Eleftheria terrae: one gene and its partner. The protein of the gene in region 1 interacts with the protein of each later gene in a pairwise test. Links are inferred from orthologs where the notes say so. Each region holds a gene or a part of one and is shown in the gene's direction. Other genes may lie near its edges.

Region 1 (5,386 bases):
CCTATGGCGCCGAAGCGCACCCTGTTCCTGTTGGCCGCGGCCGGCCTGGCCGCGCATGTGGCAAGCGCGGCCGATCTGCCGCGCTTCCGGGTGGAGGCGCTGCAGGCGCCCAGCGGCGCCTTCACCGCCACCGGCCTGAACGACCTCGGGCAGGTGGTGGGCCACGTCCAGCCGGCCGACGGCGAGTTCGCACGCAGCTACCTGTGGCAGGGCGGCCGGGTGCAGGCGCTGGCCAACCGCCTGCCGCACAGCGAGCTGCACCGCGTCGGCGCCCGTGCATCGGCCCTCAACAACAGCGGCGCCATCGTGGGCAGCGGCTTCACCGACCAGCACAGCGACATGCAGGGCGCGGTCCACTGGAGCTCGCCGAGCGCCGCCATTGGCAGCCTGCCCCACTTGCGGGGCCGCGACGGCGGCAGCGCCACCGCCATCAACGAGCACGGCACGGCGGTCGGCTCGAACCATGCGTCGCCTGGCCGGGCGGATGAAGCGCTCATGTGGAAGGACGGCAAGGCCCTCACGCTGTGGAGCCATGCCACCGGCGACCCCCGGTTCTACGTCGAGGGCCCGTCGGCGATGGCCCGCGACATCAACGACCATGACCAGGTGGTCGGGACGGTGGAGGTGCCGATGGCCGAATACCACGGCTCCCGCTGGTTCTCGCGCGGCCAGGCCATGTATTGGGAGAACGGCCAGGCGCGGCAGCTGCTCAGCGACCGGGCCGACTGGCACTTCACCGATGCTGCGGCCATCAACAATGCCGGCCTGATCGTCGGCGCGGCGGAGAAGTGGACCGCCGGGGACATCCAGTCCGCCTCCGGCTGGCAGCCGGCCGCATGGATCGACGGCAAGATGACCTTCCTCGACAGCATCGACGGCAGCGATGCCGACAGCGGCAGCCAGGCGACCGACGTCAACAACCAAGGCTGGATCGTCGGGCACGACGGCGGCCGGGCCGTGCTGTGGCTCGATGGCAAGGCCCTGGCCGTCAACTCGCTGCTCGACCCGAGCGCCGCCGGGTGGCGCTTCTCGCAGGCGATCGACATCAACGACAAGGGTCAGATCCTGGTGCAAGGCATCGACGCCGGGGGCCAGGCCACGTTCGCACTGCTGACGCCGGTGCCCGAGCCGGCGTCGGTGCTGCTGAGCGCCGGCGGCCTGCTGGCGATGGCCGGCTGGCGCCGCCGCCGCGCCCCGGCGCTCGCGACGGCCTGAGTCCAGGCAGGGCCCGGCGCCGCGCGGGACAGCGCCGGGCCACCGCCCCTGACAGCAGCCGACAGGGTCGCCCACTATGATGGTGGGTTTTCCGTTCACGGCCAGAGTCATGCCCGAGCGTCCTTCCAAGCGCAAACCCGCCTCGCCCTCCGCTGCCGAGCCCGCTTCGACGGCCGCCGCCACGGCCAGCCGCCCCCCCGGCAGTCCGGCCGCGGCCACGGCCGCCCCACCGGAGCCGGCCCGCCCGGCGGCCCGGGCGCCGGAAGGCCCGCTGATCCGGGTGCGGGGCGCACGCACCCACAACCTCAAGAACATCGACCTCGACCTGCCGCGCCACCAGCTGGTGGTGATCACCGGCCTGTCCGGCTCCGGCAAGTCCTCGCTGGCCTTCGACACGCTGTATGCCGAGGGCCAGCGCCGCTATGTCGAGAGCCTGTCGGCCTATGCGCGGCAGTTCCTGCAGCTGATGGACAAGCCGGACGTCGACGTGATCGAGGGCCTGTCGCCGGCCATCTCCATCGAGCAGAAGGCGACCAGCCACAACCCGCGCTCCACCGTCGGCACCGTCACCGAGATCCACGACTACCTGCGGCTGCTGTACGCGCGCGCCGGCACGCCGTTCTGCCCGGAACACCAGCTGCCCCTGGAAGCGCAGAGCGTGAGCCAGATGGTGGACGCCGCCGTGGCGCTGCCCGAGGACACCAAGCTGATGGTGCTGGCGCCGGTGATGCGCGACCGCAAGGGCGAGCATGCCGAGCTGTTCCAGGACATGCAGGCGCAGGGCTATGTGCGCTTCCGCATCGACGGCACCATCTACGAAGCCACCGAGGTGCCCAAGCTCAAGAAGACCGAGAAGCACGACATCGACATCGTGGTCGACCGCCTGAAGGTGCGCGCCGACGTGAAGCAGCGGCTGGCCGAAAGCTTCGAGGCCGCCCTGCGCATTGCCGACGGGCGCGCCCTGGCACTGGAGATGGACAGCGGCCGCGAGCACCTGTTCTCCAGCAAGTTCGCCTGCCCGGTGTGCAGCTACTCGCTGGCCGAGCTGGAGCCGCGGCTGTTTTCCTTCAACTCGCCGGTGGGCGCCTGCCCGTCCTGCGACGGCCTGGGCGAGGTGACGGTGTTCGACCCGGAGCGGGTGGTGGCCTTCCCGTCGCTGAGCCTGGCCAGCGGCGCCATCAAGGGCTGGGACCGCCGCAACGGCTACACCTTCTCGATGCTGGAAAGCGTGGCGCGGCACTACGGCTTCGACATCGACCTGCCCTGGGAGGAACTGCCACCCCAGGCCCAGCAGGTGCTGCTGCGCGGCTCCGGCGAGGAAGAGATCGAGTTCGTCTACCAGGCCGAGGGCACCGGCGGGCGCAAGCGCACGGTGAAGCGCTCGCACCCGTTCGAAGGCGTGATCCCCAACTTCGAGCGCCGCATGCGCGAGACCGACTCGGTGGCCGTGCGCGAGGAGCTGGTGCGCTACCAGAACGCCAAGCCCTGCCCCGACTGCCACGGCACCCGGCTGCGCCGCGAGGCGCGCAACGTCAAGCTGGTGGATGCCGGCAGCGGTGCGGCCCGCCCGATCTACGAGATCTCGCATGCCACCCTGCGCGAGGCGCTGCAGACCTTCGAGCAGCTGACCCTCAAGGGCGCCAAGGCCGAGATCGCCGACAAGGTGGTGCGCGAGATCCGCGCGCGGCTGAGCTTCCTGAACAACGTCGGCCTGGACTACCTCAGCCTCGACCGCAGTGCCGACACGCTCTCTGGCGGCGAAGCGCAGCGCATCCGGCTGGCCTCGCAGATCGGCTCGGGCCTGACCGGCGTGATGTACGTGCTCGACGAGCCCAGCATCGGCCTGCACCAGCGCGACAACGATCGCCTGATCGGCACGCTGCGCCACCTGCGCGACCTGGGCAACTCGGTGCTGGTCGTGGAGCACGACGAAGACATGATCCGTGCGGCCGACCATGTGGTGGACATGGGCCCCGGCGCCGGTGTACACGGCGGGCGCGTGCTGGTGCAGGGCACGCCCGACGAGGTGGCGGCCTGCGAGGACTCGCTGACCGGCCAGTACCTGGCCCGGCGGCTGCGCATCGGCGTGCCCAAGAAGCGGCATGCGCCGGACGAGGGCGACGCGGCCCGCCGCCTGCGCATCGTCAATGCCCGCGGCAACAACCTCAAGGGCGTCACGGTGGACATCCCCGTCGGGCTGCTCACCTGCGTGACCGGCGTCTCCGGCTCCGGCAAGTCCACCCTGGTCAACGACACCCTCTATACGGCGATGGCCCGCAAGCTCTACCAGAGCCATGCCGAGCCGGCGCCGCATGACGACATCGAAGGCCTGGACGCCTTCGACAAGATCATCAACGTCGACCAGTCGCCCATCGGCCGCACGCCGCGCTCCAACCCGGCCACCTACACCGGGCTGTTCACGCCGATCCGCGAGCTGTTCGCCGAGGTGCCCACCGCCCGCGAGCGCGGCTATGGCGCCGGGCGCTTCAGCTTCAACGTGGCCGGCGGGCGCTGTGAAGCTTGCCAGGGTGATGGCGTGCTGAAGGTCGAGATGCACTTCCTGCCCGACGTCTACGTGCCCTGCGACGTCTGCCACGGCAAGCGCTACAACCGCGAGACGCTGGAGGTGCTCTACAAGGGCCGCAACATCAGCGAGGTGCTCGACATGACGGTGGAGGAAGGCCGCGACTTCTTCAGCGCCGTGCCGACCATCGCGCGCAAGCTGCAGACGCTGCTGGACGTCGGCCTGGGCTACATCAGCCTGGGGCAGAGCGCCACCACGCTGTCCGGCGGCGAGGCGCAGCGGGTCAAGCTCGCGCTGGAGCTGAGCAAGCGCGACACCGGCCGCACGCTCTACATCCTCGACGAGCCCACCACCGGCCTGCACTTCGCCGACATCCAGCTGCTGCTGCAGGTGCTCCACCAGCTGCGCGACCACGGCAACACCATCGTCGTGATCGAGCACAACCTGGACGTCATCAAGACGGCCGACTGGGTCATCGACATGGGCCCCGAAGGCGGCGCCGGCGGCGGCACGGTGGTGGCCCTCGGCACGCCGGAAGCGATCGCCGCCCACCCTGACAGCTACACCGGCCGCTACCTCAAGCCGCTGTTGTGACGAAAGCGGCCGGCCGGTCCCGCCGGCCGCTTTACCGCATCGCCAGCGGCTTCGGCGAAGGAAGTGTCTCGCTTTGAAACACCTGCCGCGAGGTGCCCACAGGCCTTTAAACTGCCGCCGCGTCCTCGCTCCCCTCACCCCCTCCCTCACCTATGCGAGGACGCCTTTATGGCTCGCCGGCGGCTTCAGTGGTGCTGGCGAGCCTTCTCTTTTCCAGCCGCTCGATGAAGCGCCTCGGCCCCCTCCCCTGCCTGCACTCCACCGGTCTCGCCGACGGCTCGGCCGTGTCGTCGCGCTGCCCCGGACCCGCCGCCACCTGCATGGCACAGCTCGCGCGAAAAGGCCGGCCATGCCGCCCACTCCCCTGCGCCGCGAAGGGGCACGCCGGGACGCCACCGGCGATTTTTTGCGCACGCTAGACTGCGCCGCAACCAAGGAGGAAGCCCGTGAGCCTGACCGTCGACTACTACTTCGCGCCGCAGTCCCCATATGCCTACCTGGGGCACCAGCGCCTGTGGGACCTGGTGCGCGAGACCGGCGCGCAAGTGCGGGTGCTGCCGGTGGATCTGGGTGGTCGTGTGTTCCCGGTGTCGGGCGGACTCCCGCTGTCCAAGCGGGCGCCGCAGCGGCAGGCCTACCGGCTGATCGAGCTGCGCCGCTGGAGTGATTACCTCGGCCTGCCGATGAACGTGGAGCCGCGCTACTTCCCGGTCAACAGCGACGAAGCGGCCCGCCTGATCGCCGCCGTCGAGATGAAGGACGGCAGCGAAGCCGCCATGACGATCGCCGGCGCAGTGCAGCGCGCGGTGTGGGCCGAGGAGCTGAACATCGCCGACGAGGCCGTGCTGCTGATGCTGCTGGAGCGGCACGGGCTGCCGGCCCAGCAGCGCCTCGACGACTCGCACAGCCAGGCCGCCCACGAGCGCTATGAAGCCAATACCGAGCAAGCCATCCGCGCCGGCGTGTTCGGTGCACCGAGCTATGTGGTCGAGGGCGAGCTGTTCTGGGGCCAGGACCGGCTCGACTTCGTGGAGCGCCGCCTGCGCCAGGCGG
Region 2 (4,825 bases), 1.9 Mb from region 1 along the record:
TTGAGCTGGCTCAGCACGCGATCGGCTTCTTCCTTGGTCTGCGCCACCACGCTGAGGGCGCCCACCCGCTCGCCATAGAGCGAGAAACTCTTGGAGAAGGAGGTCGAGACGAAAAAGTCAAGGCCCGACGCGATGAAGCGGCCGACCACGGCGCCGTCTTCGGCGATGCCTTCGCCGAAGCCCTGGTAGGCCATGTCGAGGAAAGGCACCAGGCTGCCGGCCTTGACGACCTCGATGACCTCTTCCCATTGGGCGGGCGACAGGTCATAGCCGGTCGGGTTGTGGCAGCAGGCGTGCAGCACGACGATGGTGCCGGCCGCTGCCGCCTTGAGGTCGGCCAGCAGGCCTTCGAAATTGATGCCTCGCTTGGCCGCATCGTAGTAGGCGTAGGTGCCGACCGTGAAGCCGGCGCTCTCGAACAGCGCGCGGTGGTTCTCCCAGCTGGGGTCGCTGATCAGCACGCGGGCGTCGGGATTCACCTTCTTCAGGAAGTCGGCGCCCACCTTCAGCCCGCCGGTGCCGCCGAGGCCCTGCACGGTGGCGATGCGGCCTGCCTTCACGGCGGCGCTGTCGGCGCCGAAGACCAGGCCCTGCACCGCCTTGTCGTAGGCCGCGATGCCGTCGATGGGCAGGTAGCCGCGCGCCTTCGGGGCCTCGAGCATCTGCTGCTCGGCGGCCTGCACGCACTTCAGCAGCGGGAGCTTGCCGTTGTCGTCGTAGTACACGCCCACGCCCAGGTTGACCTTGTTCGGGTTGGGATCGGCGTTGAACTGTTCGTTGAGACCCAGGATGGGGTCGCGCGGAGCCATGTCGACAGCGGCAAAAAGCGATGCCATGGAAACTATCCTTGTCAGTGGAGGGGAGCGGGCAATTGGGCTAACCTTGATGGCTACCGGCCCCAGTCGCAGCCAATTACTTCACACATGGAGCATCTGGCGGCCCGTAGCCCCTTCATTCTAGGCTGCTGACCTTCCCATGGCCGACACATTGACCGAAGTTCCCGCGCTCGACGACAACAAGTTCGTGCAGTTTCCGGACTCGCCCTTCCAGCTGTACCAGCCCTATCCACCGGCCGGTGACCAACCCAACGCGATCGCGCAGCTGGTGGAGGGGGTGAACGACGGCCTCAGTTTCCAGACCCTGCTGGGCGTGACCGGCTCGGGCAAGACCTTCACGATGGCCAATGTCATTGCCCGCTGCGGGCGCCCGGCCATCGTGTTCGCGCCGAACAAGACGCTGGCGGCCCAGCTGTATGCCGAGTTCCGCGAGTTCTTCCCGCGCAATGCGGTGGAGTACTTCGTGAGCTACTACGACTACTACCAGCCCGAGGCCTATGTGCCTCAGCGCGACCTCTACATCGAGAAGGACAGCGCGATCAACGAGCACATCGAGCAGATGCGCCTGTCGGCCACCAAGAGCCTGCTGGAGCGGCGTGACGTGGTCATCGTCGCGACGGTCTCCGCCATCTACGGCATCGGCAATCCGAGCGACTACCACCAGATGGTGATGACGATGCGGGTCGGTGACAAGATCGGCCAGCGCGACGCCATCTCGCAGCTGATCCGCATGCAGTACAAGCGCAACGAGATCGACTTCGGGCGCGGCACCTTCCGGGTCCGCGGCGACACCATCGACGTCTTTCCGGCCGAGCATTCGGAGCTGGCAGTCCGCATCGAGCTGTTCGATGACGAGATCGATTCGCTGCAGCTGTTCGACCCGCTGACCGGGCGCATCCGCCAGAAGATCCCGCGCTTCACCATCTACCCCAGCAGCCACTACGTGACACCGCGCGAGCGGGTGCTGTCGGCGATCGAAGGCATCAAGGAGGAGCTGCGCACGCGGCTCGACGAACTGGTCAAGGCCGGCAAGCTGGTGGAGGCGCAGCGGCTCGAGCAGCGCACCCGCTTCGACCTGGAGATGCTGCAGGAGATCGGCCACTGCAAGGGCATCGAGAACTACACCCGCCATGTCTCGGGCTCGCGCCCGGGCGATCCGCCGTCCACGCTGGTGGACTACCTGCCGCCGGACTCGCTGATGTTCCTCGACGAAAGCCACGTGATGATTGGCCAGCTCGGCGGCATGTACAACGGCGACCGGGCGCGCAAGACGACGCTGGTGGAGTACGGCTTTCGCCTGCCCAGCGCCCTCGACAACCGGCCGCTGAAGTTCGAGGAGTTCGAGCGCAAGATGCGCCAGGTGGTCTTTGTCTCCGCCACCCCGGCCGACTACGAGAAGCGCACGGCGGGGCAGGTGGTGGAGCAGCTCGTGCGGCCTACCGGCCTGGTGGATCCGGTGGTGGAGGTGCGCCCCGCCACCCACCAGGTGGACGATGTGCTGCAAGAGATCCGCGAGCGCATCGAAGTCAATGAGCGGGTGCTGATCACCACGCTCACCAAACGCATGGCCGAGCAGCTGACCGACTACCTGTCAGACAACGGCGTCAAGGTGCGCTACCTCCACTCGGACATCGACACCGTGGAGCGGGTGGAGATCCTGCGCGACCTGCGCCTTGGCACCTTCGACGTGCTGGTTGGCATCAACCTGCTGCGCGAGGGGCTGGACATCCCCGAGGTGTCGCTGGTCGCCATCCTGGACGCCGACAAGGAAGGCTTCCTGCGTGCCGAGCGCTCCCTGATCCAGACCATTGGCCGTGCGGCGCGCAATGTCAACGGCAAAGCCATCCTGTACGCCGACAAGATGACCGACTCGATGAACCGGGCCATCGGCGAAACGCAGCGCCGGCGTGAGCGGCAGCTGGCGCACAACGCGGCGCAAGGCATTACACCGCGCAGCGTCACCAAGCAGATCAAGGAGCTGATCGACGGTGTGTTCTCCGGCCAGGAAACGCGCCAGGACCTCAAGGCCGCCGAGGAGGCCGCCAAGGTCGAGGCGCTGTCGGAAAAGGACCTGGGCAAGCGCATCAAGCAGCTCGAGAAGCAGATGCTCGAGCACGCCCGCAACCTGGAGTTCGAGAAGGCGGCCCGCCTGCGGGACCAGCTGGCGTTGCTGAAGGAGCAGGCCTTCGGTGCCAGCGGTGGCGACCACGTGGTGCCGCTGCGCTGAACCGCCGGCGGCCCACCAGCCGCTGCGCTCAGCCGGCGTCCGCCGCGATCATGCTGCTGGCCTGCTGCGTGGCGTCCGACAAGGGTCGCACCTGGTAGTGGATCACCGCGGCTGCGGCGCCCACTGCGTGGGCCAGGCGTCCGAAGCGCGCCTGCCGCACCAGTGGCGGCTGCAGCCCGGCCGCTTCCGCATAGTGAGCGAGGCGCTCGCGGGCCGGCCCCAGCAGCGATTCGCCGAGTTCGCAGGTGGGCCCGCCCAGCACGATCAGCGCTGGGTCGAAGGCCGCCCAGAGGTTCTGCAGCAACAGCCCGATGTAGTGCCCGGCGCGCTCCAGTGCGGCACCGATCGCCTCGTCGTGCACCGCCTGCCCGGTCGCGAACACCGAGGCTGGCAGGCTGCGCAGCAGCATGGCCGGGTCTCGAGTGACCGGCGCACTGTCTTGGCCGAGCACCGCCTGCACCAGCGCTGCCAGCCCCACGAACGCCTCGGCGCAACCGCGCCGCCCGCAACTGCAGCGGGGGCCCTGGGCGTCGAGCACGGTGTGGCCGATCTCCCCGGCAAAGCCGCCGGCGCCGGTCAGCAATCGGTCGTTGACGACGATGCCCGCGCCCACGCCCGTGCCGAGGCCCAGGAAGACCAGCGGCTCGGACACCGGGGGCTCGCCGAACTCGAACTCGCCCAAGGCAGCCACATCGGCATCGTTCTGCACATACAGGGGCAGCTGGGCGGCCGGGCCTCCGGCCAATGCGTCGCGCAGCAGGTCGCGCAGCGGCACGCCTTTCCAGCCCAGGTTCGGAGCGAAGCGCAGCATGCCGGTGCGTTCATCGACGGCGCCCGGCACCCCCAGGCCCAGCCCCACGACGCCGCGCCGGCGCAGCTCGGGGTCTTCGAGCAAGGCATGCACCATCATCGCGACCCGCTCGCAGGTCTGCGCGGGCGATGCAATGTCGACCGGGCCGCTGTGCTCGGCCAGGATCTTGCCGACCAGATTGGTGGCCACCACGGTGGCCGACGCCAGGCCCAGGTCCACCCCGATGAAGGCGAGGCGGTGTTCGTCCAGCATCAGCGGCGTCGGCGGGCGGCCGGTGCCGCGCGCCTGTAGCGGCTGCGGTTCGGCTTCGACCTCTACCAGCCAGCCCTCCTCGATCAGCTCCTGCGAGAGCAGGCTGATGGTCGATTTCGTCAGACCCAAGGCCTGGGCCAGGTCAGCCCGCGAGCTCCCCGGCGCCTGCCGGACCTGTCGTATCACGGCACTGCGGTTGAGACGCTTCAGGAGCCGATGGTCACCAGTGATGGACATAGGTAAGGCCGAGCTGGAAAGCCGGGGATTATGCCGGGCTGCCCGCCGGCAGGCGGGCGCCGCCGGGCGGCCGCGGGTCGGCCCCTTAGACTGGCGCCATGGCCAGCTCCGACCCTGTACTTTCGTTACGCCTCTTGTTTGTCTGCACTGCCAACATCTGCCGTTCGCCAAGCGCCGAGGGCGTGTTCCGGCATCTGGTACAAAAAACCTCGCTGGCATCTCGATTGCTTGTCGATTCCGCGGGCACCCATGGCTACCGCCTGGGAGAGCCGCCGGATCCGCGCGCGCTGGCGCATGCACAGCGTCGCGGCTACGACCTGTGTGCATTGCGCTCGCGCCAGGTGGTGCCGGCGGACTTCGAGCGCTTCGACCTGATCCTCGCCATGGACCACGAGAACCTCGACTGCCTGCGTGCCGCCTGTCCGCCGGAGTACCGACACAAGCTGCGCCGGTTGATGGAAT

The links.
Region 2: the proteins of uvrA (region 1) and uvrB interact in binary tests that used the Escherichia coli proteins (3 or more experiments, as listed by UniProt). The link is inferred for Eleftheria terrae from one-to-one orthologs.

The regions. Positions count from the first base shown.
Region 1 is NZ_CP106951.1:3,322,575-3,327,960, forward strand. Bases 987-4,533 are described here. They hold uvrA (excinuclease ABC subunit UvrA), read left to right. Parts: upstream 987-1,324; coding sequence 1,325-4,333; downstream 4,334-4,533. Other genes in these bases: N7L95_RS14690 (DUF3466 family protein), read left to right, coding at 987-1,215. Also shown: more of N7L95_RS14690, read left to right, coding at 4-986; N7L95_RS14700 (2-hydroxychromene-2-carboxylate isomerase), read left to right, coding at 4,780-5,386. UniProt on the Escherichia coli protein: The UvrABC repair system catalyzes the recognition and processing of DNA lesions. UvrA is an ATPase and a DNA-binding protein. A damage recognition complex composed of 2 UvrA and 2 UvrB subunits scans DNA for abnormalities.
Region 2 is NZ_CP106951.1:1,379,746-1,384,570, reverse strand. Bases 534-3,519 are described here. They hold uvrB (excinuclease ABC subunit UvrB), read left to right. Parts: upstream 534-975; coding sequence 976-3,063; downstream 3,064-3,519. Other genes in these bases: N7L95_RS06045 (ROK family protein), read right to left, coding at 3,092-3,519; N7L95_RS06055 (amino acid aminotransferase), read right to left, coding at 534-836. In the rest of the region: more of N7L95_RS06055, read right to left, coding at 1-533; more of N7L95_RS06045, read right to left, coding at 3,520-4,363; N7L95_RS06040 (low molecular weight protein-tyrosine-phosphatase), read left to right, coding at 4,462-4,825. UniProt on the Escherichia coli protein: The UvrABC repair system catalyzes the recognition and processing of DNA lesions. A damage recognition complex composed of 2 UvrA and 2 UvrB subunits scans DNA for abnormalities.